4 regions of the Planococcus sp. 11815 genome follow, and region 1 is predicted to be linked to each of the others. Evidence: riboswitches for the same ligand, from Rfam matches in the RefSeq annotation. Region 1 holds a riboswitch; each other region holds the start of a gene.
The links. Region 1 has a riboswitch for S-adenosylmethionine ahead of M1Q06_RS16395 (ABC transporter substrate-binding protein). Riboswitches for the same ligand answer to the same signal wherever they lie in the genome.

Region 1 (8,132 bases):
CTTTGGACCCGGAAGTGCTGTTATTCGACGAACCGACTTCTTCATTGGACCCGGAACTGGTCGATGAAGTATTAGCCACCATCCGCCGCGTCGCGGACACCGGAAAAACGATGTTCATCGTGACCCATGAATTGAATTTCGCGCGGGAAATTTCGGACCGCGTCATCTTTATGGAAGACGGCGTCATTATCGAGCAAGGCACGGCTGAGCAAATTTTCACCGAGCCCGCCGTTGAAAGAACGAGACAATTTTTAGGGAAAGCCGTCCAAGGCTGAGGGAATAAAGTGAAACGACTGAGAGCGGAAGGATGGTTTGGAATGAACCCGATTGAACAGATATTGAACGAGTTCCCGGTCCTCATCGTGGACGGGGCTATGGCGACAGAACTTGAAAACTATGGATGCAATTTAAATGATTCCTTATGGTCAGCGAAAATATTGATGGAAAATCCGGAGTTAATCAAGAAAGTGCATGTGGATTATTTCCAGGCTGGGGCGGATTGTGCCATTACGGCCAGTTACCAGGCGACCATTGAAGGCTATCAGGAGAGAGGGCTGACAGAATCACAAGCGATCGCATTGATCACGAAGTCTGTCGAGTTGGCAACACAAGCGCGCGACGAGTTTTGGGGCGCTGCAGCGGATCGCTCGAACAGGCCGAAGCCTTTAGTGGCGGCATCAGTCGGCCCATACGGCGCGTTTTTATCGGACGGGTCTGAATACCGCGGCGGCTATGCGATTGGCGAAGAGCAATTGGCCGCATTTCATAGAGAACGCATCCGGGTGCTGGTGGAAGCAGGAGCGGATATTTTAGCGTGCGAAACTTTACCGTGCCTCGCGGAAGCGAAAGCGATCGTGAGCGTGCTGGAAGAATTTTCGCAAGTGTCTGCCTGGTTCACGTTCAGCGCGAAAGATGAGTTCCATATCAGCAACGGGGAGCGGATCGCAGATTGTGCAAAATGGCTCGAGCAACAACCCCAAGTGGCGGCAATCGGCATTAATTGCACAGCTCCGCAGTTTATCGAATCCTTGATCCAGGAAGTGAAAAGCGCATCTTCCAAACCGGTCATCGTCTATCCGAATTCCGGCGCCACTTACAATCCGGTAAGCAAAACCTGGAGCGAAGAACCGTCAGCTGGTGCGTTTTCAGCCAATTCGAAAGCCTGGCATCAAGCAGGAGCTGACATCATCGGCGGCTGTTGCAGCACGTCGCCGAGTGATATTGCAGCCATCGCCAGCTGGGCGCGCCAAGGGAAGGGTTCGGGAGTTTAAAGCAGCGCCTAGTGCGGGGGATCGTTCATTTTATAAAACCTAGTTGACAAGTAGGTTTTAAATATAGTCTAATGTGAATAAGCTTTTTTCGCATTACTTCACATTAGAGGCAGCTAGTGGGCCTCCTGATTTTTAAACAGCTGAAGGAGGGATTGCATGAACGAACAATATCCTGTCATCCAAGGGGCGGAAGCCTTCTTTCTGAAAGGCGGCAGCACCGGCATCCTATTGTGCCACGGGTTTCTCGGCACGCCGCAAAGCGTCAGGGAATTAGGCGAAGCGCTCGGCGAACAAGGCTATACGGTTTCCTGTCCGCGGCTGCCGGGCCATGGCACCCATTACAAGGATCTGCAACAATTTTCTTATGATGACTGGTTCCGGAGTGTCGAGCAGGCCTATATCGAACTCAGAAAATCGTGCACATCGGTCTTTGTCATCGGGCAATCGATGGGCGGCACCTTGAGCTTGGATCTGGCCAGCCGCCATTCTGAAATCCAGGGCATCGCGTTGATCAATCCGGCGATCGACATCCCGCAGTTTGAAACTTACCGCAGCCGCCCGGCCCATGCTTACGTCACAGAAGATGCGCCCGACATTAAAAAAGCGGATGCGGTGGAAATCACTTACGGGCAAGCGCCGGTCAAAGCGTATCAGCAATTGCTCGGCTATATGGATGCTGTCCGCGCAAAGCTCGGCGAAGTCCACTGCCCGGTCATGTGTTTCCAGTCGCTTGAAGATCATGTCGTACCGCCAGCCAACACCGATTATATTCTCGGCAAGGTCGGTTCGCAACACGCGTTCAAGCACGAACTCCATAATTCCTATCACATTGCTTCCATGGACCATGAATTGGATTTCATCGTCGCCAAATCCATTGAATGGATCGAACAGTCGAGTGTTTTTCCGGCAGGACGGCAAGCGTAAACCAAATCGAATTTCAGCGTTATGTAAATAAATTCAATTTATTCAAAATAATGTTGACAAGCCGGATCAAGGGCCTTAACATGAACTTTACAATTTAATCATCTTATCGAGATTGACTGAGGGACTGGCCCTGAGACGTCAAAGCAGCAGACCGCAATGCGGCACTGTGCTAATTCCTTGTACCGCGCGTACAGAGATAAGAGAGGCGATCGAACGTATGAAACCACTCCTCTTCTTGTCGAAAAGAAGAAGGGGTTTTTTTATTACGTTAAAACCAAGTAAACAGGTAAGATAAATTATTTTTGGCGAAGGAGGTGCCTTCAATGGACAAATGGTTTTCGAAATACCGTCGGAGCTTGAGCGGCAGATTGGCGCATCAACACTTCGACGCTTCATTGAAAATCTGGGAACTTGGATAGGCTTTTAGGCAATTGCATACATAATCGAGGCATCATCATTTTTTTAATCATAAGGAGGAACATCGTGAAAAATATCATCTTTTTACTTATCAGTTTAATTGCACTTATCGGTTTGGCCGGTTGTTCCGGCGGGGAAGCGAGTTCGTCCAATGCTGACGGAGATTCAGAACCAGTGGAAGGTGGGGAGCTGAACGTGGCGATCGGCGCAGATCCGAACACGCTGGACTGGATGTACACGGGGGAAAGTGCCGCACGCAAAATCGGCTGGCATATTTATGAAGGTTTGTTTGCCTTAAACCAGGATTTTGAAGCAGTGCCGCTGCTCGCTGAAGATTATGAAGTGAGCGAAGACGGAAAAACCTACACGATTACTTTGCGTGAAGGCGTGACCTTCCATAACGGAGAACCGGTAACGGCAGAAGATGCCAAAGCGTCCATCGAACGTTGGCTGAAAGTGTCATCTGTCGGCAAGATCACCAACGACCACGTTGAGTCCGTGGAAGCAGATGGCTCGCAATTGACCATTCAATTGAACAAAGCATACAGTTCTTTGCTTTCTGACTTGGCTGCCCCGAAATCGGCTGCAGTCGTCTTGCCGAAAGAGGTCGCTGAAGCGGCCGGCGAAAAGCCGCTTGACCATGACCAGTATATCGGCACCGGGCCATTCCAGTTTGATTCGTGGAAGCGCGGCGATGAAATCGTCTTGGCCAAATACGACGACTATGCATCTAGAACCGATGAGACAAGCGGTTTGACGGGAGAGAAAAAAGCGTATGTGGATTCGGTCCATTTCAAGATCGTCAAAGACCCTCAAGTGGTGGTCAATGGCTTGAAAACCGGACTTTACGATTTCGGCGATGAAGTTCCGCTCGATTTGTACGAAGTGATCGAAAGCACGCCGAATATCGAAGCTGGCACCGCCACTAACGGCTATACGGTGTTGACGCCGGATAAATCGGAAGCGCCTTTCGATGACTTGCAAGTACGCCAGGCATTGAACGCTGCACTCGATAAAGAAGCGATTGCCAAAGCAACATACGGCAACGAGGAATTTTACGAATTGGACGGTGCTTTGTTCACGCCGAACCAAACCGCCCTGTATTCGGAAGAAAACACAGACGGCTTCCTGTCCTACGATGTGGATGAAGCGAAACGCTTATTGGAAGAAAGCAGCTACGACGGCGAGCCGATCAAAATTATCTTCTCGAGCGATTCCAACGACTATAAGAAAATTGCCGAGATCGCTGAACAGCAGCTTGAAGAAGCCGGCTTTGCGGTCGAGCTGGAATCCTATGAATGGGCAACATACCTTGAGAAATGGGGAGAGGCTTCCAATTGGGATCTCGTTGTCGTCGGATGGTCCCCGTTCTTCTCGCCGAACCAGGCAGGCATGTTGAGCCAGGATTCGAACAGCAGTGGCTGGTATAACAGTGAGAAATGGCAGGAGCAAATCGCCCAGTGGGCACAAGCGGAATCCGAGGAAGAACGACAGCAGATCCTCGCCGGCTTGAACGAAACGCTGTATGAAGAATTGCCGTTTGAAAAAGTGACGAACATCTCGAACTTGAATGCGCGCACAACCGATATCCACGACTATAGCGAATGGTATGGCCCGCGCTTCTGGAATACGTATAAAACAAATTAACGACGAGCCATCAAACAGGATAACTAAGAGAAGAAAATCGTCAGGAACGATGCTGGCGATTTTCTTCCTTTTATGGAGAAGGGGGAACAAGCAATGCTGAACTACACGATTCGCCGGCTGTTGTCGGTGATTCCCGTCATGCTGGTCGTCAGTGTAATCGTCTTTATGATCGTGCATCTGACTCCCGGCAACCCGGCGTTCCTCATTTTAGGGGAGGACAGTTCACCGGAAGCGATTGCTGATTTGGAGCGTGAACTGGGCTTAGACCAAGCGCTGTATGTCCAATTCTTTAATTGGTTTTCACAAGTCATCACGGGGGATCTCGGAACTTCCGTTTACTCTTCGCAATCGGTGACCTCGCTGATCGCCGAGAATTTCGGGCCGACCTTCAGCTTGATGGCGCTGTCGACGGTGATTTTGCTCGTCATTGCCATTCCGGTGGCGATCCTCATCGTCGCGTTGCGCAAGACTGTCTTGGACCCGATTTTCACATCGGTTTCCTTGTTCGGCGTATCGGTCCCGGAATTCTGGCTCGCGACGCTATTGGTGCTCGGCTTCGGCGTCGCGCTGCCGATCTTTCCGGTGGCCGGTTATGTGCCGTTTGCGGAAGGGGCGGATGCATGGCTTCACCATATTTTGCTGCCATCGTTTGTACTGGCGATCGTTGAGGTGGGCATCATCGCCCGGATGCTGCGCGACAGCATGCTCGATTCGGTCAATCAGGATTACATCAAAACGGCGCGCGCGAAAGGCGTAAAGGAACGTGAAGTATTGATGCGCCATGTCTTCATCAATGCCTTGATCCCAACGACCACGGTGCTCGGCGCTACAGTGGCCGGCTTGCTCGGCGGCACAGTCATCATCGAAACTTTGTTCACGATTCCGGGCATCGGCCAGCTCTTGGTCGATTCCATCCACCGCCGCGATTACCCGGTCGTACAGGGAATTGTGTTGTTCATTGCCGGCATTTATGTGTTCGTCAATCTATTGGTAGATCTGCTGTACACATTCCTCGATCCACGCATCCGCTATGATTGACCATTTGGAAGGAGACGAAACCGATGTTTACTAAGAAAACGAATTTGCTGGCGCTGGCGATGCTATTGATCGTCGCGCTTGCGGCCTTCACCGCAAGTTTCTGGCTGCCTTTCTCTCCGGCCGCGATTTCCCCGGAACAGCGCTTGACCGGCCCTTCAGGGGCACATTGGTTCGGCACGGATGATTTTGGCCGCGACATTTTCTCGCGGACCATCGTCGCGGCCCGGGTGTCCTTGTCTGTCGGCGTCATCGTTGCGGTGCTGTCAACGGTAATCGGCACAGTGATTGGCTTAATCTCCGGCTATTTCCGCAAAGTGGATTTCGTGCTGATGAGAATCATTGACGGCTTTCTGGCGTTTCCGGCACTCATCCTTGCGCTTGCGCTGGTTGCAGCACTTGGCGGCAGCATCACCAATATCATCATCGCTTTGACGCTGGCGTTTTTCCCGGTCATGGCGAGAGTCGTCCGTTCGGCGACGCTGCAAGTGAAAAACCAATCCTATATCGAAGCGGCCCAGACGACCGGATCGAGCCATGCGGTGATCATCGCCAAATACGTATTGCCGAATATTCTGTCCCCGGTTATCGTCCAAAGCACCTTCATTTTCGCGAAAGCGATTTTAGCGGAAGCGGCGCTCAGCTTTCTCGGCGTGGGGGTTAACCCGTCAACGCCGACCTGGGGCAATATGCTGCAGGAAGCACAGATCTACGTGACCATCGCGCCTTGGTATTCCATTTTCCCAGGCCTTGCGATCGTCATCACTGTTCTGGCTTTGAATTTGCTCGGCGATGGGCTGAGGGACAGTTTTAATCCACATCAAGCGAAACGCAAGCGCAAAACCAAACTTGCCTAAAGGGGGCACTCGAATGTTGCAAGTAGAAAATCTTCATGTCCATCTTGATACACCGGGCGGCCTCGTGAAAGCGGTCGACGGCGTGTCCTTTTCCATCCAGAAAGGGGAGACCATCGGCATCGTCGGGGAGTCGGGGAGCGGCAAAAGCGTGCTTGCCCATTCCTTGATGAAGCTCAATCCGGAACCGCCTGCACTGTATCCGCAAGGCACGATTCATTTTGAAGGCCAGCCGGTATTGGAAATGGGCAAAACGGAACTGAGAAAACTGCGGGGCAACGACATCGCCATGATTTTTCAGGATCCGATGTCGAGCTTGAATCCCGTCTCCAGAATCGGCAAGCAATTGATCGAAGCCATACAAGCGCATCAAAAACGGCCGAAACAGCAAGCACGCGAAAAAGCGATTGAGTTATTGGAAGACGTCGGCATTGCCGATGCCAAAGCGCGCATGAACAGCTACCCGCATCAATTCTCGGGTGGAATGCGCCAGCGTGTCTTGATCGCCATGGCGCTTGCTTCCAATCCGAAACTATTGATTGCGGATGAGCCGACGACGGCGCTGGATGTCACGATACAGGCGCAAGTTTTGGATTTGCTGAAGGGCATCCAAGAAAAATACGGCACGGCCATTCTCGTCATCACTCACGACCTCGGCGTCGTGGCCCATTTGGCCGACCGCATCCTGGTCATGTATGCCGGGAAAATCGTCGAATCGGGAAGTGCTGAAGATATCTTCTATAGAACGTCAATGCCGTATACGTGGTCGCTTTTGCGTTCGGTCCCGGTCATTCGTGAAGGCGGCCCAGAGCGGCTCATCCCGATCGATGGGCAGCCGCCGAGTTTGATCGACCGGCCGGCGGGATGCGCGTTCGAACCGAGATGCCCGTTTGCACGGGACGCATGCCGGCAAGTTGATCCGCCGTTGGAGCATCGCGAAAGCAATCATTCTGCAGCGTGCATTCTTTCGAGCAATGAATTCGAAGAACAGAAAAAGCAATTGGAAGGGGTGCTGACAACATGAGCGCATTATTGGATATCAAAGGGCTGCATGTCCATTTCCCCGTCAAAAAAGGCTTGTTGCAGCGCGAGAAAAGCTACGTCAAAGCGCTTAATGGCATTGACCTCCAAGTCCAAAAAGGCGAAACACTCGGCATCGTCGGCGAATCGGGCTGCGGGAAAAGCACGCTCGCGAGAAGCATCGTCGGCCTGCAGCAACCGACAGCGGGCGAAATCCTGTTCCACGGAAAAGATTACGCAGAAGCTAGCGCCAAAGAACTTCATGACATGCGGCGCAATGTCCAGATGATTTTTCAGGATCCCTACACCAGTTTGAATCCGCGCATGAAGATCGGGGACAGCGTGGCGGCGCCGTTGAAAGCCTATAAAAAGACCGAGCGGCTGGAATCGAGAGTCAAGGAATTGCTCGAACTGGTCGGCTTGAACCCGGACACCCATTACAATAAACTGCCGCATGAGTTTTCTGGCGGCCAGCGGCAACGTGTCGGCATTGCCCGCGCCCTTGCCCTGGAGCCGGAACTGCTGATCTGTGATGAGCCGGTCAGTGCACTCGATGTTTCCGTGCAGGCGCAAGTCATCAATTTGCTACAAGATCTTCAGAAGCAATTGGGCTTGACCTATGTTTTCATCGCACATGATTTGTCCGTCATCAATCATTTGGCCGACCGTGTGGCGGTTATGTATTTAGGAAAAGTGATGGAGAAATCGGAACGGGGCGCGTTTCATACAAAAGTCCAGCATCCGTATACGCAATCCTTGCTGTCGGCAGTGCCGGTTCCCGACCCGTTGCTTGAGCGCGGCAGGGAACGCATCGTCTTAAAAGGAGAGCTGCCGTCGCCGGCGAACCCGCCAAGCGGCTGCGTATTCCACACAAGATGCCCCATGGCCACCGAACGCTGCAAAAATGAAGTGCCAGCGCTCGAACCGAGAGGGCTCTCGGGCCAGGAAGTCGCCTGTTTTTATC
Region 2 (8,132 bases), 960 kb from region 1:
GAAAAATGCAGAATTCATCATAGAGGCTGTACCTGAAAATATAGGGTTGAAGCATCAAATTTACCAGCAGTTGGAGGGCTTGATCGCAAACGATATTATCATTGCCAGCAATAGCTCGGGGTTGATGCCGACTGCCCTCGCCGAAGGAATGAAACATCCGGAACGCTTCGTATTGACACATTTTTGGAATCCGGCACATTTAATCCCGCTCGTGGAAATCGTCGGCGGCGAGAAAACCAGTGAACAAACCTTACAACGAACGAAAGCGCTCATCGAGCAGATGAACAAGCAAGCTGTACTATTGAAAAAAGAACTCCCTGGCTTTATCGGCAACCGGCTTCAATTCGCTTTGTTCCGTGAAGCACAGGCTTTGCTGGATGCGGGGGTGGCGTCAAAAGAAGATATCGATGCTGCCGTCACGTATAGCATCGGCAGGCGCTTGCCAGTAACCGGTCCGCTGCAGACGGCGGATCTCGGCGGTTTGGATATTTTTTATGCGATTTCGGATTATCTGTTCGAGGACCTGTCGACAGAACAAAAGCCGGGCCGCACGCTGAGTGAATTAGCGAAAAGTGGCAAGCTTGGGACCAAGACAGGAAGCGGCTTTTACGAGTGGCCGGAAGCGCAATCGAGAGCTGTGCAAGCTGAACGGGAAGAAGTGTTGATCCATTTCCTTAAACAGGATATGGAAAAAGAATGATATAGGCTCATCATTTCTCTATCAGCCTAAAGTCTGAAATTAATCAGAATTATAAGAAAAGTCTTTCAATTTGACGTGGAGGCGATATAATAAACAATTATAATCAAAAGGGAGATGAGGCAAATGACCGATTTGAAAAACGATTCGCTGGACTTGCATAGACGGCATCAAGGGAAATTGGAGATTCGTTCAAAAGTGGCTGTGGAAAACGAGAGGGATTTGAGCCTCGCCTACTCTCCTGGCGTAGCCGCACCGTGCCGTGAAATTCATGCGGATCCAAGCAAAGTGCATGAATACACGATGAAAGGCAATACGGTAGCGGTCATTACTGACGGCACAGCGGTGCTTGGGCTCGGCAATATCGGCCCGCAAGCAGCGCTTCCGGTCATGGAAGGAAAAGCTTTATTGTTCAAGGAATTTGCCGGTGTGGATGCATTCCCAATCTGCCTGGATACGACAGATGCCGAAGAAATCATCCGAACCGTCAAATTGCTCGAACCTGGCTTTGGCGGCGTCAATCTGGAAGACATTGCCGCCCCGACTTGCTTTATCGTGGAGCAGCGCCTGAAACAGGAAATGAACATCCCGGTGTTCCATGATGACCAGCACGGCACCGCGATCGTCACGCTTGCCGGACTGATCAATTCATTGAAATTGGTCGAAAAGGAAATCGAAGATGTCAAAGTGGTCGTGAACGGCGCCGGTGCGGCAGGCATCGCCATCGTTAAATTGCTGGCGAAATTCGGGTTTGGCCATATCGTCATGTGCGACACAAAAGGCGCGATTTATAACGGGCGCCCGAATGGCATGAATCCCTTCAAGGCGGAAGTTGCGGAAATGAGCAATTATCAGATGGAACAAGGGCAGTTGGCAGATGTCATTGTCGGTGCTGACGTTTTTGTCGGCGTATCGGCAGAAGGCGCATTGACGGAAAGCATGGTGCGCTCGATGAATGAAGAGCCGGTCATCTTTGCGATGGCGAACCCGAATCCTGAAATCTTGCCGCATGCCGCGAAATCAGCCGGTGCACGGGTCATCGGGACAGGGCGTTCCGATTTTGCCAACCAGGTTAATAATGTGCTGGCGTTTCCCGGATTGTTCCGTGGCGCACTTGATGTACAGGCGAGCGACATTAACGACGCGATGAAAATCGCGGCAGTTGAAGCGATCGCCGCCTTGATCGCCACCCATGAACTTCACGAAGATTATGTGATACCGAAGCCGTTCGATCCGCGTGTGGCACAGGCGGTCGCCGAAGCAGTCGCTAGGGCTGCCGAAGAAACGGGCGTTGCCAAAGTATCGCTCAAAGAGCCTGCCCAGCAGATTGTCTTATAATAAATAGAAGAAAGCCTGAATTCCCTCCCCCTGGAATTCAGGCTTTCTTAGGTTTAGTGGCGGTAGGATGCAAAGGCATGAAAAAAGACCGTCCGACCCATCAGCTTGATGACGAGTCGGACGGTCTTTTTGAATGAACAAAATTAATCGGCGACGCTGAGCCCTTTGGCGATCGCAATTTTTTCGAGTGCTTGGCTGAAGTCGTTGATCAAGTCATCGGGATGCTCGAGTCCTGCGGAAAAGCGCAGAAGCCCATCGGTGATGCCGCGCTTTTCGCGTTCAGCGGGCGGCATTGCGGCATGGGACATCGTGGCCGGATAGGACAAGATCGATTCGACGGCGCCGAGGCTGACGGCGAACACAGGGATTTCCAAAGCATCTACGAGAATGCGGGCGGCGTCCTTATCCGCCAGGCGGAATGACAACACACAGCCTGCGTGGCTTGCTTGGCGGCTATGGATCGGATTTCCGGGATGGAATGAGAAGCCGGGATAATAGACTTCTTCGACAAGCGGGTGCCTATGCAGATACTCGGCAATGCGGGCGGTCGTCTCGCCGGATTGTTTTGTGCGGGCGCCGAGCGTTTTGATGCCTTGGATCAATGTATAGGAATCCTGTGCGCCGAGCACAGATCCGAATGTATTTTGGATGAATGCCAATTGTTCGCCGAGGCCGGCATCTTTTGTCACCGCAAGGCCGGCCGTGATGTCACTATGGCCAGACAGGAACTTCGTCGCGCTGTGGAGCACGATATCCGCGCCGAGTTCAAGCGGGTTTTGGTAAAGCGGCGTCATAAAAGTATTGTCGACGAAAGTCATGGCGTCGTTTGCTTTCGCCAGTTTAGCAGCCATTTCAATATCGGTGATTTTCATGACGGGATTGGAAGGCGTTTCAATGTAGACCACTTTCGTGTTCGGCTGGAACGCTGCGGCCACTTCGCCAAGGTCGGTCATGTCGACGAATGTATAATCGACTTTGAATTTTTCCAGCACTTCCGTAATGAAGCGATAAGTGCCGCCGTAAACGTCTTCCGAGACCAGCACATGGTCGCCGGCTTTCAACAGCATGAAGGCCGATGAGATGGCTGCCATGCCGGAAGAAAAGGCCAAGCCCCGCGCGCCGCCTTCAAGTTTGGCGATCGTTTCTTCAAGCGATTTGCGCGTCGGGTTGCCGGAGCGGCTGTAATCAAACGGCCCGAACGAATCGATGCTTTCCTGATGGAAAGTCGATGATAAATAGATCGGCACATTGACTGCGCCTGTTAATGGATCGATGCCTGCTGAATGGATCAATTTGGTCTCGCGTCGTTCACTCATGGGAAACGACCTCCTTTTCCAGTTTGGCCAAGGCTTGTGACAAATCAGCGATCAAATCTTCTGCCTGCTCGACGCCTACAGAGAAGCGGAGCAGGCGGTTACAGACGCCACGTGCCGTGCGTTCTGCAACCGGCATATCGGCATGGGTCTGGGTCGCGGGATACGTGATGAAACTTTCCACGCCGCCGAGGCTCTCTGCGAATGTGATGAGCGACAGGCTCTCGAGGAATTCCCCGACCCATTGTTCTTCTCGCAGGCGGAACGACAGCATGCCGCCTTTCCCAGGATACAGCACGTCTGTCACGGTATCTTGAGATTCCAGAAAGCGGGCAAGTTCTTTGGCATTCGCTTCGTGCTGGCGCATACGCAGCGGCAAGGTTTTCAAGCCGCGGATCAACAGCCAGGAATCAAGCGGCGACAGCACAGCGCCGGCTGAGTTGTGGGCGTTGAAAAGCTGCTCGCATAACCCTGCGCCTTTTGCAGCGACGAGGCCTGCGAGCACATCGTTATGGCCGCCGATGTATTTGGTGGCGCTATGGAGTACGATATCGGCGCCGATTTTGAGCGGCTGCTGCAAGAAAGGGGTCAAAAAGGTATTGTCGACGATCAGTAAAAGATTGTGGCGCTTGGCCAGTTGTGCATACAATTCCAAATCGATCTCCTGCATCAACGGGTTGGTCGGCGTTTCAATGAAAATCGCTTTTGTATTGTCAGTGATTTTCGCTTCGGCCGTTTTCGGATCGACGAAGGGATCGTATACGGGACGGATATGGTATTTTTCCTCATATTGTTCCAGCAGACGGTAAGTGCCGCCGTAAATATCTTCAGGAAGCAAAATCTCATCGTTCGGGCGGAACAGGGAAAGGACCAGCTGGATCGCGGCCATTCCAGAGCTGCACGCAAAGCCTGCGTCGCCGCCTTCTAGATTCGCGATCCCTTCTTCGAGGAGCTGGCGTGTCGGATTTTTCGTCCGCGTATAATCATAGCCTGTGGATTTGCCAAGGCCTTCATGTTCGTAGGCGGTAGAAAGATAAATCGGGGGATTGACCGCCCCTGTGCGTTGATCGCTGCGGTTGCCGAGTTGTACCAGGCGTGTTTCTAGGCTATGTTGTGTCATGGTCCTCATCCTTTCAAATCAAAAAGCAGGGGCTTTCTTCTATGATAAGAAGAAAGCCCCTGCCGTATATGCTATCTTCTCATCTACTAGGCTTCACCTATTGGAATTAGCACCGTAACAAACACGTCCGGTTGCTGAGACTTCACAGGGCCAAATCCCTCCATCTCTCTCGATAAGAATCATTTTATATAGTTGTGGTTGGTTGATGTTTTCCATCATACGGCAATTACTTGCGAAATACAAGCGGAATATTGAAAATACTCTTGTAAATGTCCCGAAGGCGCTCGCTTTTATTTCGGAAGCTGAAATGGTATGCTGAGGTATACTTTTATCATGCCCGGCTTATACAAGGCCAGTTGCAAAGGGGTTCTGAATTATGTACATCGTCACATCGACCGTCATTGTGCCGGAAGACAAGGTGCAAGACGTCATAGAAATATACCGAAAACGATCGCGCCGTGTAGACCAGGCGGAAGGCTTCACTTCATTCCGGCTAATCCAAAACACGAAAAAGCGCCATGAACTGACCGTCCACTTGGAATGGCAATCCAAACAGGCCTACATGAACTGGGTCAAGAGCCAGGAGTTCAAGGAGATCCATGATTTGGAGAAGAATTATCCAGACCAGGAACTCGCGGGCATCGTCCCGAAAGTCCATCAATACGAAGTGGTGGCCGAATGAACCAGGAACAAAAACAGCAAATCGCGACCGACACGGCAGACGGTATATACGAAGCGTACCCGAATTTATGGGAACGTTTCGGCGATAAGGGATATGAACATACCGTCAAAGACAATCATCACCACTTGGATTACCTCGAAACCGCGTGGGAGCTGCAAAGCGAGCAATCCTTTCTAGACTATGCACTCTGGCTCGAAACGGTGCTCGTGAGCCGCAATGTCGAAACTGCGCTCATCATCGACAATTTTCAGCGGCTCATCGAAATTGTGCCGCGCTATACCGAAACAACGCAAGGAGATTTCATGCGGGGCTGCCTCGATCGCGCAGTCCGGTTATTGGAGCTCCCTCCACATAAAAGGGGCTGATCAAATGAACGAGTCAACACAGCTTTCGGATCTTTTCCTGCAAGGCCAGGAAGAGGAAGCTTTGAAATACGTCCAGGATTTCCTGGAAAGCCATTCACATGAACAGCTCTACGGCGAACTTTTGACGCCGGCGATGTACCGCATCGGGGAATTATGGGAACAAAATGAAATATCGGTAGCGGAAGAGCACTTGGCAACCGCTGTTTGCGATTTTGTCTTGTCCGCTACGGAACTGCGCAATAAAGATAAGGATGGCCGTAAAAAAGCGATGATCTTTGGGCCAGAAGGCGAAGAGCATTATATCGGGCTCAAGATGGTCGCGGCGATGTTCCGTGAAGAGGGCTATGATGTCCGCTATATGGGGCCAAATTTGCCGCTCGATTCAGCACTCGAATTGGCCGGTGACTGGCAGCCCGATGTTGTGGCATTGTCGGGTGCACTTGCACACCGCTTGCCGGTTTTGAAAACCTACGCCGAAGCTTTCTCTAAGGTGGACTCAAATCCAGCCGTCCTGATTGGCGGCAGGGCTGTCACTTTGTCGAGCTTTGCGGATTTGCGCATAAAAGGAGCGGTCGTCGTCCGGGAACTTGGTGCGCTCAGGGAATGGATCCGTACTGGAAAGGGGTCGAACGATGACACGCTCTCCACTGGCTGAATGGCCGCTTCCGGCTTTTCAATTGAACAATAGCTTTGCGGTCGTCGACTATTCGCATGAGGCAGAACAGCTTTTCGGAAAACCAAAAGGATTTTTTGAATTACTCGATGAAGGCAGCCACGCCAAAGCGGAACGCTTACTGAAAACACGCGGCAGCAAGAAACCAATCGAATTGAATTTCACCACAGCAGCCGGCTTCTTCTTGGCGGACGTCTATTACCGGTGGGATAGCGACTTTTCACTGAATCTTGTACTGGTGCCAAAAGATGAGCAAATGGCTGCCATCACGGCGCAATTGATTCGCTTGCGGGGCCGCTTGAAAGAAACGGATTATGAATTGCTCAAGGAAAAAGAACGGTCGGATGCGCTGCTGGATAAAGTGCGTGAACTTTCCGCACCGTGCATCGCAATCGGCGGAGGCTATGTGCTCATTCCGTTGTTCGGTAATTTGGATGCAAAAAAAGTTGAAGCGATCCGCCCGTATATTGTCACGCGCATCTATGAATACGAAGCCGAAACGGTCGTGATCGATTTGACGGCGATGGGTTCGGTGACGCAAGAAGGCGTCAGTTACCTGGAGTCGCTCGTGCAGACCTTGGGCGTCATGGGGATCGATGCAGTCATCACCGGCGTAAAGCCGGACCATGCCCAAAAATTGCATCTGTTGAAACGGGAAATGAATTTGCGTTTTGAAGCATCACTGGAATCCGTCCTGACAACAGCCTCAGAAAATCAGTGATAAAACCGGCCACGGGAGCCGGTTTTTTTTGGTTAGGAAGCCTAGTGACTGGATGTTTGTTTCATTTTCCATAGGGTATCCGGCGATTTTTCGGGAATACATTTAGAGAAAAGGATTATTAAAAGCTGCAGTGGAGGTGTTGGCGATGGGATCATCACATGATCATTCGCATAGCCGCAATAAAAAAACATTGCTGATCGCCTTTTTGATCATCACCAGTTATATGGTGGTCGAGGCGGTCGGTGGATATTTGACGAACAGCCTAGCGCTACTAGCTGATGCCGGCCATATGCTAAGCGATTCCATTTCGCTCGGTGTCGGCTACCTGGCTTTTTCCATTGGCGAAAAAGCAGCCGACCAAATGAAGACTTACGGCTATAAACGTTTTGAAATTCTGGCGGCAGTCTTTAACGGCGTGACGCTCGTCTTGATTTCGTTCTATATTTTCTATGAAGCCTACCACCGGTTTTCAGATCCACCGGAAATTGCGACTTCAGGAATGTTGGCTATCGCGGTCATCGGCTTGCTCGTCAATATCCTCGTCGCGTGGATCTTGATGCGCGGCGGAGATACGAAAGAAAACTTGAACCTCCGTGCTGCTTTTTTGCATGTCTTAAGTGATTTGCTTGGCTCGGTCGGTGCAATCACGGCAGCCCTTTTGATCATTTTCTTCGGGTGGGCATGGGCAGATCCGCTGGCGAGTGTAGTTGTCGCCATCCTTGTCTTGATCAGCGGCTGGCGCGTAACGAAAGAAGCGGTGCATGTCTTGATGGAAGGCACGCCGAAAAATGTCGACCTGGAGCAAGTAGCGCAAACGATCGAAGCGTTGCCTGGTGTAAAAAGTATCCATGACTTGCATGTATGGAGCATCACGAGCGGAAAAAATGCCATGTCGGGACATGTAGTCGTCAAAGAACATATCTCGTTCAAAGACAGCCAGCAAGTGCTTAGGGATATTGAACATGCGCTGTTGGAGCTGAAAATCGGCCATGTCACTGTCCAATTGGAAAATGAAGACCACCCACATGACGACTCGATTCGCTGCCAAGGGCAAGAAGAGGCTGAAGCGGCAGGGCATCATCATCACTGAAGAAAAGAATCGACCAGTAAGGAGTGGGACCATACCGCTCCTTTTTTCTATGAAAAATACGTGTTGTATATGTTTTATCATCCAGATCACTGCTTGAACATATAAGCATATGCTGATATGCTGTATTTGGTAT
Region 3 (8,132 bases), 1.2 Mb from region 1:
TGAAACTGGCCGGCCTGACGAAAGACGATATCGACGTCTGGGAACTGAACGAAGCATTTGCGTCTCAATCGCTTGGCGTCATCCGAGAGCTTGGCCTGGATATGGATAAGATCAATTTGAACGGCGGCGCCATCGCACTCGGCCATCCGCTAGGTGCGACAGGTTCGATTTTGACCTTGCGCATGCTCAGCGAATTGAAGCGCCAGAACAAACAATTCGGCGTCGTCACGATGTGCATCGGCGGCGGAATGGGCGCAGCTGGCGTCTTCGAAATGCTGTAAAGAGAACTTTAGGGGATACGGTTAACAGGGGATTCAAGATAAACGATAAATTGGGAGGAATGGAAAATGGAACAAGAAAAAACATTGATCAAAGGCGGAAGCTTCTTGATCGAAGATGCAGACCTATCGCGTGTGTTCACGCCGGAAGATTTCACGGAAGAGCATAAAATGATCGCCAAAACGACAGAGGATTACGTCAACACGGAAGTTATGCCTTTGGTCGAAAAGTTGGAGAACCATGAATTCGAACATTCCGTCAAGCTTCTGAAGAAAGCCGGCGAACTCGGGCTCCTTGGGGCAGACGTTCCGGAACAATACGACGGGCTCGGGCTCGACAAAATCGCGTCGGCCTTGATTGCTGAGAAAATGTCCAAAGCGGGCGGCTTCTCCATCACTCACGGCGCACACGTGGGCATCGGTTCATTGCCGATCGTCCTATTCGGTAACGAAGAACAGAAAAAGAAATACTTGCCGGTTCTTGCAACGGGCGAGAAAATCGCAGCATACGCCTTGACAGAGCCAAGCTCCGGATCGGATGCTTTGGGTGCGAAAACAGTTGCGAAACTGAACGAAGCGGGTACACATTACGTCTTGAATGGTGAAAAACAGTGGATCACAAACGCAGGATTTGCGGATGTCTTCGTCGTCTATGCAAAAATCGACGGTGAACAGTTCTCGGCATTTATCGTTGAGCGCGACTTCGGGGGCGTATCGGTTGGTCCGGAAGAAAAGAAAATGGGCATCAAATCGTCTTCCACACGTACATTGATCTTGGAAGACGCAGAAGTGCCAGTGGAAAATCTTCTTGGTGAAGCAGGGCGCGGACATATCATCGCCTTCAATATTTTGAACATCGGGCGCTACAAACTCGGTGTCGGCACAATCGGCGCATCCAAGCGTGCTATGGAATTGACCATTCCTTACACGAACCAGCGCCAGCAATTCAAGACGCCGATTTCTTCTTTCAACCTGACAAAAGAGAAATTGGCGACAATGGCATCCAAATTGTATGCGGTTGAAAGTTCCGTTTACCGCACAGTCGGCTTGTTCGAAGACCGCATGAGCGGCTTCACGGATGAACAGCAGGCTGACGGCAAACTAGTCGCCGATTCCATCGCGGAATTTGCCATCGAATGTTCATTGAATAAATTCTTCGGAACGGAAACTCTGGATTATATCGTTGATGAAGGCGTCCAGCTTCACGGCGGCTACGGCTTTATGCAGGAGTATGAAATCGAGCGCATCTACCGCGATTCCCGCATCAACCGGATCTTCGAAGGAACAAATGAAATCAACCGCCTGCTTGTACCTGGCACACTGCTCCGCAAAGCGATGAAAGGTGAATTGCCGCTATTGCAACATGCACAAGCTTTGCAGGAAGAATTATTGATGATGATGCCTGAAGAAGTCGGAACCGAAGCTTTGGCACAGGAAAAAGCATTGGTGAAAAATGCGAAGAAAATTGCCATCCTCGCTGCAGGCCTTGCCGCACAGACTTACGGCAAGAAACTTGAAGCAGAACAGGAAGTGCTCGTGAACATCGCGGATATCGTCAGCAATGTCTTCGCGATGGAATCGGTTGTCTTGCGCACAGAAAAAGCGATCGCAGCAAGCGGCGAAGAAAAGGCGAAGCAGAAACTTCTTTATACGCAGATCTTCTGCCAGGAAGCTTTGGAGGAAATCGAGAAAGACGCGAAAGAAACCTTGATCGCAGCAATCGATGGCGACAACCAGCGCATGATGCTGTCCGCACTCCGCAAGTTGACGCGTTCAACGCCGTACAACTTGATCGCGAAAAAACGCGAAGCATCCGAAAAATTGATCAGTGTAGAAAAATACGTCGTCTAATAGATTGCACAAAACAGGAAGGGGAAACCCTTCCTGTTTTTTAAGGTTGTCGATATAATTGGGAAGTCGTATTTTCCGATGCTTATCGCTCGCTTTCCGTGGGCTCGCACCCAAGCCTCCTCCGTCGCTACGAAACCTTTTTTTGTTTAAGACATGCAAGAAGAGGAGTTTTATAATTTTTGTATAAAGTGTTTCTTCTGAGAGCAACAGAAACGGTGAGATTTAATTAGCATTTAAGGTTTTTCCTTCGTTCAATACACAATACCGGATGGGAATGGAGACGGCGACTCCTGCGGAAATAGCACGAGCTGAAGACCCTGGACTGAGCGCAGCGAAGGAAGCGGCTGAAGCCGTGTCCTGGCAGCTGGCACCGCGACGTCCTGTCGCGCCAGCTGCATGACCCACATCCTGTGGGCCCGAAAGCGTCCGTCGAAATGGACATCCGATTTTTCATACAAGAAAGTCACATTTTCAATTCAATTTTCACTAACTCCCTTCCAGTCGACTGCTCTGTGGCATTTTGATATGCTTGATTTACAAGACAGGAGGAGATTTGATGATCCAGTATTACGCTTACCCGAAATGCTCGACCTGCCAAAAAGGCAAGAAATGGCTTGAAGCGAATGGCGCGGAGTTCGACTATATCGATATTTCGCAAAACCCGCCATCCGCGGCACAGCTGAAAGAGATCCACGAAGCAAGCGGCATCGAGCTGAAGAAGTTTTTCAATACGAGCGGCAAGAAATACCGTGAACTTGAACTGAAGGAAAAGCTGCCGGAAATGTCAGCAGATGAGCAATACGAATTGCTGGCAGCGGACGGCATGCTCATCAAACGCCCGCTCGCATGGGACGGTTCTCAGGCGACACTCGGTTTCAAGGAAGACGCTTACGCAAATACATGGAGCTGACAAGTTTGTCATCTTGTTTTTCATTCCTGGTTGTGGCAAACTAAAATTGAGTCAATTACATATTTGGAGGGGTTTGGATGAGCACACCACAAGAGCTTCGCTATTCAAAAGAACACGAATGGGTCAAAGTCGAAGACGGCAAAGCACGTATCGGCATCACTCATTTCGCGCAAGATGAACTTGGAGACATCGTATTTGTCGAGCTTCCGCAAGTCGGCGACGAGCTGAAAAAAGACGAGCCATTCGGCAGCGTCGAGTCCGTTAAAACAGTATCGGAATTGTATGCGCCGATCAGCGGCAAAATCGTCGAAGTCAATTCTGAGCTTGAAGACAGCCCGGAATTCGTCAACGAATCCCCTTATGAAAAAGCGTGGATGGTCGTTGTGGAAGCCCCTTCCGAAGATGAGGTCAATGCATTGATGTCAGCTGACGAATATAAAGAAATGACAAACGAGTAAGTTCTGAAAGCGCCTCTTCATGGCGCTTTTTTTCATATATGGTTTTCTGGGGGGATTACTTATGGAGAAAGTGATAGTGGTTGAAGGGATCAGCGACAAAACCCGGATAGCGCCATTGATTGCAGAACCCGTGACGATTCTTTGCACAAATGGTACAGTAAGTGCTACAAGACTCGAAGAAATGCTGTTGCCTTTTGAAGGGCAGGATATCATCATCCTCGTCGATGCGGATGCTTCCGGCGATAAACTGCGCAAGCTCATCAAGCGCGAATTTCCGGAAGCCCGCCATTTCCATATCGACCGAAGCTATAAAGAGGTGGCGACGACGCCGCTGCGGAAGCTGATTGATGTGCTCATCGCAGCAGATGTACGGGTCTTAAATCCAGTAGCAGGGAATGACTAGCATGAATGAATGGACACATAAAGAATGGCTGAAGGAAAAAAACACCCAGCCTGTTTCAGCTTATTATCTATATACGCCGATGTGCGGTACGTGCCAAGTCGCAAGCAAGATGCTCGGCGTGGTGGCGGAACTATTGCCAGACCTTCCAATGGGCAAAGCTAATTTGAATTATGTACAGGAAGTGGCGGAGCTTTATGAAGTGGAAAGCGTGCCGTGTCTGCTGATTTCACAGAATGGCCAAGTGACAGACAAGGTCTACGCTTTCCAGTCGGTGCCGTATCTATATGAGAAATTGAAAACGGTTGACGAATACAGCCAGCCATGATAAATTTAATTTCTAAAATTAACTTAATAGCGTAGCTCTTATACAGAGAGGTGGAGGGAAGTGCCCGATGAAGCCCGGCAACCGTCATGAAAATGAAATGGTGCCAAGTCACTCAAAGTGAAAACTTTGAAAGATGAGAGAACGGTTTATTGTGTTTACACATGTGCCTTTCTGCTTATCTGAGCAGGAAGGCTTTTTTATTAGCAAAAGATTTAGGAGAGTGCCCAACCATGATTGAGTTAAAAGGATTGACTAAAGTTTTCGATACTGGCAAAGCGCGCTTGACGGCTGTCGACCATGTCGACTTAACGGTGCCGGCCGGCGAGATTTTTGGCATTATCGGTTATAGCGGAGCGGGAAAAAGTACGTTGATCCGCCTTCTGAATGGCCTGGAAAAACCGAGCGAAGGTTCCGTTGAGATCAATGGCCAGAACATCACAGCGATTTCAGGGCCGAAACTTCGCAAAGCCCGCCAAAAAGTCAGCATGATTTTCCAGCATTTCAATTTGCTGTGGTCGCGGACTGTGCGCGAGAACATTGAATTCCCGCTCGAGATCGCGGGTGTGGGGAAAGAGGAGCGGCGCAAGCGTTCAGCAGAGTTAATCGAACTGGTTGGCCTGGAAGGTCGTGAAAGTGCATATCCTGCCCAGCTTTCCGGTGGACAGAAGCAGCGTGTCGGCATCGCCCGTGCGCTGGCCAATGATCCGGAAGTGCTTCTGTGCGACGAAGCGACATCGGCACTTGATCCGCAAACAACTGATGCGATATTGGAATTATTGGTCGACATCAATAAGCGACTCGGCTTGACGATTGTCTTGATCACGCACGAAATGCACGTCATCCGGAAAATCTGTCACCGCGTGGCAGTGATGGAAGGCGGGCGCGTCGTCGAACTGGGCGAAGTGCTCCATGTCTTCCAGCATCCGAAGGAAACAATCACCAAGCGATTTGTTGCCCAAGTGACCGAGACGGAAGATTCGGCAGAAACCGTCCGCCATTTGCGCGAACAATATCCGGAAGGACAATTGGTCAAATTAATATTCGTGGGGGACCAAGCGGAACAGCCGATCCTGACACAGCTGATTCGGGAATATACGGTGGAAGTCAATATCGTCCACGGCAATATCTCCCATACCCAGCGCGGTGCTTATGGCACACTCATCCTTCAATTGAAGGGGACAGCAGATGAAATCGCAAAGGCACTCGCCTTCCTCGGTGCGCATGATGTACAGACGGAGGTGATGGGCAATGCTTGAGAATTTGTTCCCGAACGTTGATTGGCAAGCTATGTGGGAAGCGACGCTCGAAACGATTTACATGACGGCAGTGTCCACACTGTTCACCTTTATCATCGGGCTCGTGCTAGGCGTTATCCTGTTTTTGACTGCACCAAACCAATTATGGGCGAATAAAGTAGTCAACTGGCTATCAGGAGCGTTCGTTAATATATTCCGTTCGATTCCATTTATCATCTTGATCATTTTGCTTATCCCATTCACGAAATTCCTGATCGGCAGCATCCGTGGGCCGAACGCTGCACTCCCGGCATTGATCATCGGGGCAGCACCATTCTATGCCCGCATGGTGCTGATCGCCTTGAAAGAAATCGACAAAGGCGTCATCGAAGCCGCGCGCTCGATGGGAGCGACAACGTGGACGATTATCCGCAAAGTGCTGCTGCCTGAATCAAAACCCGCTTTAATCTCCGGAATCACCGTAACCGCCATCGCTTTAGTTGGCTATACTGCCATGGCAGGCATCATCGGCGCTGGAGGGCTCGGAACGCTCGCGTTCTTGGACGGGTTCCAACGAAGCCGCGAAGACGTAACTCTCGTCTCGACGATCTTGATTTTGGTCATCGTCTTCGCCGTCCAATTTGTCGGTGACTTCTTGACCGGCAGAGCCGATAAACGCTAAGCCGTCTTGGGCGGATCGATTAAATAAAAAGGGGCAGTCATTGCCCGGTATTATATAAAACTACATTTAATAGAAGAAAAGGGGAATTTTGTAATGAAAAAATTAGTATTTGGTTCATTTGCAGCAGTATTGGCGTTATCGGCTTGCGGCGCTGAAGAAAGCAACGGCGGCGGTTCAGAAGGCGAAGAAACAAGCACGTTGACAGTCGGCGCTTCTAACGTGCCTCACGGAGAGATTTTAGAACAGGCAAAACCAATCCTTGCAGAACAAGGAATTGAGCTTGAAATCGAAACATACCAGGATTATATCCTTCCGAACCAAGACTTGGAATCAGGGGATCTGGATGCCAACTATTATCAGCACATTCCTTATCTGGAAGCACAAATTGCCGATCACGGATATGACTTCGCCAATGCTGGCGCGGTCCACATCGAGCCAATGGGCATCTACTCAAAAGACATTGCGTCTTTGGATGAGATTCCACAAGATGGAACGATTCTTATGAGCAACTCTGTCGCGGAGCACGGCCGTATGCTGTCCATCCTAGAAGCAGAAGGGTTGATCAAGCTCGATGAAAACGTCGATAAAACGACAGCTGAAGTCAGCGACATCGTTGAAAACGAGAAAAACATCCAGTTCGAGACAGAATACGAGCCGGCTCTTCTTGTGCAAATGTACGAAGCAAATGAAGGCGACGCTGTCTTCATCAACGCTAACTACGCTATCGATGCCGGCTTGAAGCCGATGGAAGATTCAATCGCACTTGAAGGTTCGGATTCTCCTTATGCCAACCTGATCGTCGTTCAATCCGGTGATGAAGAAAACGAAGACATTCAAGCACTAGTCGAAGTCTTGACTTCACAAGAAATCCAAGACTTCATCCTTGAAGAATGGGACGGCGCTGTCATTCCTGTTGAACAATAAACCATAAAACGCGATGCATTCCCGAGAGGAATGCATCGCGTTTTTTTATGTTGAAAAACAGGGGGAACGGAAGAGCTTGCGGAATAAAACACTTTCAGCAATCCTTCAAAACATTTTATTATTTTTTCGAAATAATAAAAATATTACGTGATTTAGGAAAAAGCTATTAGCTTTTCGAAAACTATGGTAATTTCACATAATAACGAATAAACAACTGTTTCCACAGGGAGGACAAGATTATGAAATTTCAATTCGGTTTGCTGCCGCGGATTGTGCTGGCCATCGTGCTTGGCGTACTCATCGGCTCTGTTGCGCCAGAAGCGCTCGTCCGTGTATTTGCTACGTTCACAGGAATTTTCGGAGGGTTCTTGAATTTTATCGTGCCATTGATCATTCTCGGTTTTATTGCACCAGGTATTGCAAAACTCGGCAAAGGTTCGGGGAAATTATTGGGCCTTGCGACTGCAGTCGCGTATCTATCCACTATCGTGGCAGGCGTCCTGGCCTTTATCGTAGCTTCTTCCATTTTGCCTAATTTGATGGAAGGCGGTTCGCTGAACAACTTGGATGACCCGGCAAATGCGCTTGCTTCAAGCTTCATTGAACTGGAAATTCCGCAATTATTCGGCGTGATGAGCGCCTTGATTTTGGCGTTCTTGCTCGGAATCGGCATGGCTTCTACAGGAAGCAAGACGATGGCATCATTCTTCGAAGAGTTCCAGGAGATCATTGAAAAAGTTATTTCATACATCATAATCCCGCTATTGCCATTCCACATCTTCGGTATTTTTGCGAACATGGCGTACGGTGGGGCTGTAATGGAGATCCTTTCACTATTTGCGGTGGTCTTCATCCTGATCATCGCTTTGCACTGGGTCATGCTCACGGGCCAATACACCACTGCAGGGGTATTGAGAAAGAAAAATCCGTTCGCTTTGATCCGGACGATGCTGCCGGCTTACTTCACGGCACTCGGCACTCAATCATCAGCAGCTACCATTCCTGTCACTTTGCGCCAAGCACGTAAAACGGGCGTGAAAGAACGTGTGGCTGACTTCACGGTCCC
Region 4 (8,132 bases), 650 kb from region 1:
ACCTATTACTACAGCGGAGTTTGATAAATTATGGGAAGTCAGGTCTTACAGAAATGATCTTGTCCATGGAAGAAGTGATTTAGAAATAAACGCTGAAAATGTCCTGCTAGCTAATATTGTGCTGGGTGAGCTTATTTCATATAGATTAAGATGTGAGGATGGTGTTTAAGGTTAATACATTAATTGCTGCATATCAGTTTGGTAAAGAAATGAAGGAAACCTCACAGGGGAAGGATATATACGAAGGGTTTTATGGGTTGAAAGATTTTTTGTCAAAGACAGCATGGTCGATTTATAGGGAAGTAGTTTACAATTGCCAATTCGATCATTATTTTAGTTTTGAAATAGCGTACAAAAAAATAGAACTCTCGCAAGAAGAAAATAACGCTTCTTTTAAAAATACTTTTATTGAAATGAGAGATTGTTCTGAACTACATTCATTTATTAAATTAAGTAACGACTTTGCTAGAAATCTTGAAGATTCTTATATAGAACTTACAAAAAAACTCCCTATGAAAAGTAACGGTGGCATTATAGATTATTTTCCATTATATCGATCATGGTTAGATTTATTCTATAACTTCCATAATACGAAGTTCTACTATAACTTACATTCAAAAATTGGTAGTAAAAGATTAAAAGACAAAACAATTCAGGAGTATTTTGAACAAAGAGAAATGTATCCTTTTTCATCAATAAATAGAAGATTAATAAGAAGTTTGGCAAAGAGTGAACGTGACTTGCAAGATTTGTGGACTTTAGAGTATTTTGAAAGTATAAGAAAGAATGTATTTCAACTAATTTTTGAAACTCATCTCGATATACAATTAGAGATAAACAAAGTAAATGAGATGCACTTCCGAGAAAGTGAAATTGGTAAAATAAGAGCTTGCAAAATAAAAATCCATGGCCTGTCAGGGTTATCGAGAGGGAACTTCATGATATTGTATTTAGATGGTAAGCTCGAAGATATTGGGCTTATACAAAGTAAAACAGTCTTTAATTTAGAAAAAGGAGAAGAGGCAATAAGTATAATAACGGCATTATTATATCCTAAAATAGATAAAGAACTGTTAGTGAATTAATTGAGATATAGGTTTTGTAAAAAAAAAACAGTAACAATATCCTTATCAAGAATAATTAGGAGTGGTGTCACCATCATGGTGACAACGTTAAATGTCAAGAATATTACTGACCACACAATGACCACCAACTCATTGCACTGAGACATTCTTATATAGACATAATGTGCTGTTCGTACAAATTATTTGGACTAAAAAGTATACTTAGGAAAGAGAAAACTAGTAAAACTTGATTGATATCAGGGGCGGCATCATGTAAGTCATCAGCCCACTAGAAAAATGCCCTCTCACATCATGTGAGAGGGCATTTTTTGATATCGGAACGATAGGGATCCTACTTCCTCGAAGTATACTGAAAAACCGGATCCATCAACTCAAACTCATAGCTCTCACTATTGACCTTCCCGAGAACTTTTTCACTATCGTAAAGCTCCAGCATAAACTGTGCCATCTCTTTTGCGGTATGGAACTTCTGCACATTGTCGCCATAGCTGAATTCATCAAGTTCCCGCGCCGTTTTTACGAATTCGGTTTCTGTCATGGATGGTGCGAGTATTTTAACTTTTAACCGAGCTCCGTTATCCTGCAGTTCCTGGGCAAGGCCTTCTGTAAATGCGCTCACGTAAAATTTGGTCGCAGCGTATGTCACGGCATTTGGCACGAGTCTGTAGCCTAAGTCAGATGATACGTTGATGAGCTGTGCGCCTTCTTGGTCCGCATAGTCGCGTGCATAAAGAGTGGAAAGCGTGGTGAGTGCTTCAACATTTACGCGCAGCATCTTTTCGGTTTTAGTTACATCCTGCTCAGCGACGGTAGCACTGTTTCCAAAGCCGGCATTGTTGACGAAGGTTTCAATGTCGTATTCTTTAAGGCTTTCGTATAGTGCATGGACCTGCCCGCTGTCGGATAGGTCTGTGGGTTTGATGACGACGTCCAGATCAGAGTTCATGCTTTGAATCTTCTCTTTAAGATTATTGAGCTCGGCATCCCGTCTTGCTACAAGAATAAGGTTTTTGCCGCGTGTCGCAAAAGCCAGTGCAGCTTCATATCCTATTCCTGAGCTGGCGCCTGTGATTACCGTGTACTTCATGTGAATCCCTCCATTGAAATGAATAGATAGCAAGTGTACAGAAACAATGAAACTCTCATGAGATTATGCTGGTTTTGAAGTGAAAGAAACAGCATTTATAAACTGGAAATTGCAATATTAGAGTGTTTGGAATTATGAGAGTTCTTAAATGAAGATTATACACTATTTTCCTGCTGGCAAAGAAACATACTAAATATCTTAGCAAGGAGCAGTACATTGAAACACTCCTTTCAAATTTAGTAGGGAGAAGTGTTTTTATAGTATGATTTCGAAATCCTCTATTGCCATGAAATCCAAGCTCTGCTATTGTATTAATCATATCAAATTACTCGGTATTAACACTGAGTACATAATTTCTTATCCAGAGAAGTGGAGGGACTGGCCCTTTGAAGCTTCGGCAGCGGAACAGATTGGAATTCCAATTTGAAACTGTGCCAAATCCAGCAGGTGCTGTTATGCATTTGAGAGATGAGAAGAGCCGGACGGTGAGCTTCTCTTCTTTTTTATGAAGAGGGGTTTTTCTATTTGGCCATATTTCATTCAAAATAAAAAAGACCAAGGAGAGATGGCAGATGAACAAGCGTTGGATTGGAGTGCTCGGGATTTCGGGCACGCTATTATTAGCGGGATGCGGCGATGGCGGGGAAGCTTCGGGGGAAGATAAGAAAGAAGTGCGCGTCGGCTTTGGCGTCGGGACGTATGAGCAGCAATTCAAGGAAGGGATCTTGCCTATTTTGGAGGAGAAAGGGTATAAAGTGGATACAACAACTTTTTCCCAAAACATGCAGTTGAACCCGGCGATGCAGGAAGGCTCGATCGATGCGAGCATTTTCCAGAGCACAGCGTATATGGAAGGGATCAACGAGGAATTGGGCATGGACATGACGGGGATCGCTTTTGTGCCGAGCGCCCCTCAAGGTTTGTATTCGGTGCATCACCAATCCTTGGATGAGGTAAAGGACGGCTCGACTGTCGGCTTGCCGAATGATCCGGTCAACCAGGAACGCGCAGTGCGCATCTTGGAGGAACTCGGGTGGGTAACGGTGTCAGACGGGGCAGGCGTGACGGATTTTAATTTGAACGCAGTAGAAAATGCCGATTATGATCTCGACTTGAAAGTCTTAGACCCAGCGCAGATCCTGGTGTCGCTACAGGATATCGATTTTGGCGTCGTTAACGGCAATTATATTGCCAATGCGCCGGACCGCAAGATAACGGATGCGTTGAAAATCGAGAATACGCCCGAACAGCATCGGATTGTGGTGACGATCGAAGAAGAAAACGCGGATACTCAGTGGGCGAAAGATTTGAAAGACGCTTACGAATCCGAGGAATTCCAGGAATATATCGAGTCGAATGAGCAGTACGACGGCTTCATTTTGACGGAGGAATGGACGCAATAGATAGGAGAAAGGTGAAGAATGATGGATATCACAAAAGCAAAGACATTCGAAGAGCGCATGGACATATTGAATGAGACGGTGGCGCCGTTCACGGAACGGGCCGCGCACAACGATTTGGAGAGAAAATTTCCATTCGACAATTTCAACGAGCTGAAAGCGATCAATTACCCGGCTCTGACGATTCCGAAAGAATACGGCGGGGCGGGCATTTCCTTGTCCGAGATGCTGCGCTATCAGGAAGCGATCAGCCGTGCGGACGGGTCGACGGGATTATCGATCGGCTGGCATATGGGCATCGTCAAAGATTTGGGCGAGACGAGCAAGTGGGACGAATCGGTGCTTGTGGACTTGTTCGACGACATCAAAGCGCGAGGTGCGTTGATCAATAATTGCGCAACCGAAAAGCAGACCGGAAGCCCGACAAGAGGCGGGAAACCGTCGACCACAGCGAGAAAAGTTGGCGGCTCATGGGTGATTGACGGGCGCAAGTCGTTCACATCGATGGCGCCGGTATTGGATTACTTCAACGTGACTGCTGTGATTGAGGAAACCGGTGAAGTCGGCTATTTCCTCATCCCGCGGTCGGCTGAAGGTATAGCGATCGACGAAACCTGGGATAGCGTGGCGATGACCGGCACCGGAAGCCATGATTTGGTATTGACGAATGTCCAAGTGGAGGAAAAGGCCTTGGTCGAGATCAGTGTGCCGGGTAAAAAGCAACCGGCGGGATGGCTTTTGCACATTCCGGCGTGCTACCTCGGAATCGCACAGGCCGCGCAGGATTACGCAATCCGCTTTGCACAGGAGTATTCGCCGAATAGCTTGAACGGGCCGATCATCGAGCTGCCGAACGTGAAACAAAAGATCGGCCAAATCGAATTGGAATTGCAGCGGGCGCGGCACTTTCTTTATTCCGTCGCGAAACAATGGGATGAATCGGACGACGAACAGCGCTCGCAGATGGCTGCGGAACTCGGGGCCGTGAAAGTCGCGGTGACGAATTCAGCGGTCGACATCGTGGATTTGGCGATGCGGGTGGCGGGTGCACACAGCCTGTCGGAAAAATCGCCTTTGCAGCGCTATTACCGCGATGTGCGGGCGGGGCTTCACAACCCGCCGATGGAAGACATGCTCATTCCGTCGCTGGCTGATTTTGCGATCGGCAAGCAGAAAACGAAACAACCGGTTAAATAGGATGGAGCCGCTGATCTCAAGGGATCAGCGGCTTTTTCCTTTTCATAATTGGAAAGAAATAACGAATATAAGTGCAAATTATGTCGGCGCTTACATTAAATCCTCCTTATGTGACATCTATCACTAGCGGCTATGGCTTCGCCTCCTGTAAGTTAGCAGAAGCAGACAACTGCTTCCGATATGGAATTTGCATCTAGAGGGGATTTTTTCGATGAAGAAAATAGCATGGATCACGGATACAGCAGCGCAATTGGATGATGCATTCATCCAAAGGCATAATGTCTATGTATTGCCCCTTAGTGTCGTGTTTGACGACGGGTCGTACCGAGAGTCGATCGACCTGACGCAGGGAGAATTTTATAATAAATTACGTGCGGCGAAAGTGTCGCCGAAAACTTCACAGCCGGCCATCGGCGAAATGATGGCTTTATATGAAAAACTGCAAGCGGAAGGCTATGATTTTGCTGTGGCGCTTCATTTGTCGAGCGGCCTGTCCGGCACATTCGACAGCGCGCAATCAGCTGCCGAGATGGCGGATTTCAAAGTGTATCCAGTCGACTCGAAAATCGGTTCGTTCCCGATGGGGAAAATGATCGAAATCGGCAACGAATTGTTCGCAGCCGGCAAAGAACCCGAAGAAGTCGTAGAGACCATCAATCAATTAACCACCAAATCGCATCTATCGTTCATTCCATCGAGTTTGAACCAATTGCATAAAAGCGGACGGGTGTCAGGGACGCAGGCGTTTCTCAGCAATATCCTCAATATCAAAGTGGTCATCACCTTTGTGGATGGTGTCACGACGATGAAAGAAAAAGTCCGTTCAAACAAACGCGCTAAGGAAAGCGTCAATTCGGCCTTGCGCGCGGATATGGAAACTGGCATGGTGCCGGAAGTGGCGGTCATTCATTGCAATAATGAAGCCGGTGCGGAAGCGTGGAAAAATGAATTGATGAAGGAATTTTCGGGACTTAAAGTGGACGTCATCCCATTGAGCGTCTGTGTGGGCGTCCATGCCGGAGAAGGCACGACCGGCTTGAGCTGGGTCAGTTATTAAATCAGGAAAAATCACCATGAACCTTGGATGGACTGCGTATTCATGCGCTGCCATCCGGGGTTTTTGTTATTTCACTGTCTTTGAAGAAAGCTTCACGGGCTGCCGTTCTATGTTAAACTTTAATAAATATAGTTAAATATTGGCTATTTACAAGTGCTGTTAGATTAATTTACCAAAAGAAGATGAACAAGAAATCTGACACTAATTGAGGTGCTTAATGATGGTGACATTTCGGGAATTGGAAATGTATAAGAATTTTGATGAGCTGGCGGAAGATGTAATCGGCCTGGCCAAAGAGATTTTGCCGGATCAATTGTTTTACTTGAGCTCCATGAGCGAAGCCCAGCAAATAATTTTGAAGCATTCACCAAACGATACGGCGATCCCCATAGCGGAGGGCTTGATGTTGAATTTGGAGGATTCACTGTGCAGCCGCATCGATTTCAAGAACAAGCAGCCATTGGTCTATGAAGATGTCAAAGACGGGCATGCATTGGGAGCATTTGAGGAAAAGCTCGAAGCGGCCAATGTGCGCTCGTATTTGGGGCTGCCGATTTCCTTCATTAATGGGGAGCGGTTCGGCACTTTATGTGCGGTGAACGATGAAAAAAGCCAGTTCGATACAAAAAGCATCACTTTATTGCAGCGGATTGTGCGGATGTTCACTTATTACTTGGATCTCGAGCGCTTTGCATACCGGGATTCGCTGACGGATCTGTACAATCGCCATTTTCTCACGCGATTCTTTGAAGGAAATTCAAAAGCGGGAGGCGTGGTCTTCTTCCTCGATTTAGACGGCTTTAAAAAGGTCAATGATCTGTACGGCCATGATACGGGAGATGTGGTATTAAAAGAAGTGGCCTCAAAGCTGCAGCGGTTTACTGCCGTCCATCCGGATGCTTTGGCGATCCGCCTTGGCGGAGATGAATTTCTGGTCTGTTTTACCGAACCAGCCAGTGCAGCGGAATTAAGTGGATGGGCAAACCGTCTGCTTGACAGCTTGAGTGATTGGGAAGCCTATTACCCGCTGTCGGCGAGCATCGGCATTGCCCAATATGCGGCCGGTGGGGATTGTGATTTGAAAGAACTTCTTCAACAAGCAGACCAAGCATTGTATCAGTCGAAAAAAGCAGGGAAGAACCGCTATACGTTCTATTAAGTTCAAAATTAAGCGTTTTGAGGAGTGGGGACATTGGCTGAACTCAATCGACTGCAAGCGGCCTTTAAGCAATCGACGTATCAATTGGCGAATCACGGCACGCGCAACGCCGGCGTGTTGAAACAGGCTTTTGAAGACGTCGCGGATGATGTCGAAAGTGATTTGTATGGAAGTGGGCAGGTTATTGAAGAATTTCAGGAGAAGATGGCGGCGTTTTTAGGAAAAGAGACGGCAGTCTTTTTCCCGAGCGGCACGATGGCCCAGCAGATTGCGCTGCGGATTTGGTGCGACGATAAAGGGCTGAAACGAGTGGCCTACCATCCGCTCAGCCATTTGGAAATCCATGAAGAAGATGGATTGAAAGAATTGCATGGCATTGAATCGGTGTATTTGACCGACCCTGACCGTGTCGTGGAATTGAAAGATGTGGCGGAGCTGGACGAGGAAGTGGCAGCGGTGCTGTTGGAATTACCGCAGCGTGAAATCGGCGGGCAATTGCCAAGCTTCGAGACGCTGGAACAAATCTCGCACTATTGCCGCGACAACCAGATCAAACTTCATCTCGACGGCGCACGCTTGCTGGAAGTCACTCCTTATTACGAAAAGTCTGCAGCGGAAATTTGTGCTTTATTCGATAGCGTCTATTTATCCTTATACAAAGGAATCGGCGGAATTGCCGGCGCCATCCTGGCTGGGGACGAAGCGTTCATGAAGCAATCGAAAGTGTGGAAGAGGCGGCATGGGGGCGATTTAATTAGCCTCTATCCGTATATCATCTCAGCCGATTATTCTTTCGACGAGCGATCCGGGAAGATGGGGCAGTATTTCGAAGCTGCGAAGCGAGTGGCGTCGCTCTTTAATTCCTGCCAGGACATCGTGACTTTGCCGGAAGTGCCGGTTTCGAATATGTTCCATGTCCATTTCTCGCATCCTAAAGAAGAAATAGAACCGGTCATCGTGGAGCTTGAGCAAGAAACGGGGATCGGCCTCACCAGCTATTTGAAAGAAATCGATAGCGGGTCGTGTTATTTTGAAATGTCGATGGGAGACCGGTACGCAGAAATACCAGCAGATTTGGTTCAACAGGCGTTCAAGCAATTGGATCAAAAGATGAAAGAACGCTTTAGTGAATAGAAGATGGTCTATT

Region 2: another riboswitch for S-adenosylmethionine. It lies ahead of M1Q06_RS11755 (methionine biosynthesis PLP-dependent protein); the one in region 1 lies ahead of M1Q06_RS16395 (ABC transporter substrate-binding protein).
Region 3: another riboswitch for S-adenosylmethionine. It lies ahead of M1Q06_RS05990 (methionine ABC transporter ATP-binding protein); the one in region 1 lies ahead of M1Q06_RS16395 (ABC transporter substrate-binding protein).
Region 4: another riboswitch for S-adenosylmethionine. It lies ahead of M1Q06_RS03095 (MetQ/NlpA family ABC transporter substrate-binding protein); the one in region 1 lies ahead of M1Q06_RS16395 (ABC transporter substrate-binding protein).

Annotation. Positions count from the first base shown of each region.
Region 1 is NZ_CP096991.1:3,257,029-3,265,160, reverse strand. Features, by position in the region: gene M1Q06_RS16410 (amino acid ABC transporter ATP-binding protein) at 1-275, shown strand, start outside; gene mmuM (homocysteine S-methyltransferase) at 318-1,271, shown strand; gene M1Q06_RS16400 (alpha/beta hydrolase) at 1,428-2,195, shown strand; SAM riboswitch class I at 2,296-2,398, shown strand; gene M1Q06_RS16395 (ABC transporter substrate-binding protein) at 2,679-4,259, shown strand; gene M1Q06_RS16390 (ABC transporter permease) at 4,353-5,297, shown strand; gene M1Q06_RS16385 (ABC transporter permease) at 5,321-6,151, shown strand; gene M1Q06_RS16380 (ABC transporter ATP-binding protein) at 6,165-7,172, shown strand; gene M1Q06_RS16375 (ABC transporter ATP-binding protein) at 7,169-8,132, shown strand, end outside.
Region 2 is NZ_CP096991.1:2,300,426-2,308,557, reverse strand. Features, by position in the region: gene M1Q06_RS11770 (3-hydroxyacyl-CoA dehydrogenase family protein) at 1-700, shown strand, start outside; gene M1Q06_RS11765 (NAD(P)-dependent malic enzyme) at 824-2,035, shown strand; gene M1Q06_RS11760 (aminotransferase class I/II-fold pyridoxal phosphate-dependent enzyme) at 2,179-3,351, opposite strand; gene M1Q06_RS11755 (methionine biosynthesis PLP-dependent protein) at 3,344-4,468, opposite strand; SAM riboswitch class I at 4,545-4,647, opposite strand; gene M1Q06_RS11750 (antibiotic biosynthesis monooxygenase family protein) at 4,845-5,150, shown strand; gene M1Q06_RS11745 (hypothetical protein) at 5,147-5,515, shown strand; gene M1Q06_RS11740 (cobalamin B12-binding domain-containing protein) at 5,520-6,170, shown strand; gene M1Q06_RS11735 (STAS domain-containing protein) at 6,148-6,909, shown strand; gene M1Q06_RS11730 (cation diffusion facilitator family transporter) at 7,055-7,999, shown strand.
Region 3 is NZ_CP096991.1:1,174,059-1,182,190, forward strand. Features, by position in the region: gene M1Q06_RS05960 (acetyl-CoA C-acetyltransferase) at 1-281, shown strand, start outside; gene M1Q06_RS05965 (acyl-CoA dehydrogenase family protein) at 348-2,129, shown strand; gene M1Q06_RS05970 (arsenate reductase family protein) at 2,683-3,039, shown strand; gene gcvH (glycine cleavage system protein GcvH) at 3,117-3,497, shown strand; gene M1Q06_RS05980 (toprim domain-containing protein) at 3,559-3,900, shown strand; gene M1Q06_RS05985 (thioredoxin family protein) at 3,902-4,225, shown strand; SAM riboswitch class I at 4,261-4,365, shown strand; gene M1Q06_RS05990 (methionine ABC transporter ATP-binding protein) at 4,456-5,481, shown strand; gene M1Q06_RS05995 (methionine ABC transporter permease) at 5,474-6,142, shown strand; gene M1Q06_RS06000 (MetQ/NlpA family ABC transporter substrate-binding protein) at 6,236-7,066, shown strand; gene M1Q06_RS06005 (dicarboxylate/amino acid:cation symporter) at 7,306-8,132, shown strand, end outside.
Region 4 is NZ_CP096991.1:582,559-590,690, forward strand. Features, by position in the region: gene M1Q06_RS03080 (hypothetical protein) at 1-169, shown strand, start outside; gene M1Q06_RS03085 (hypothetical protein) at 162-1,085, shown strand; gene M1Q06_RS03090 (SDR family NAD(P)-dependent oxidoreductase) at 1,417-2,172, opposite strand; SAM riboswitch class I at 2,527-2,647, shown strand; gene M1Q06_RS03095 (MetQ/NlpA family ABC transporter substrate-binding protein) at 2,745-3,575, shown strand; gene M1Q06_RS03100 (acyl-CoA dehydrogenase family protein) at 3,597-4,769, shown strand; gene M1Q06_RS03105 (DegV family protein) at 4,981-5,826, shown strand; gene M1Q06_RS03110 (sensor domain-containing diguanylate cyclase) at 6,044-6,985, shown strand; gene M1Q06_RS03115 (threonine aldolase family protein) at 7,019-8,119, shown strand.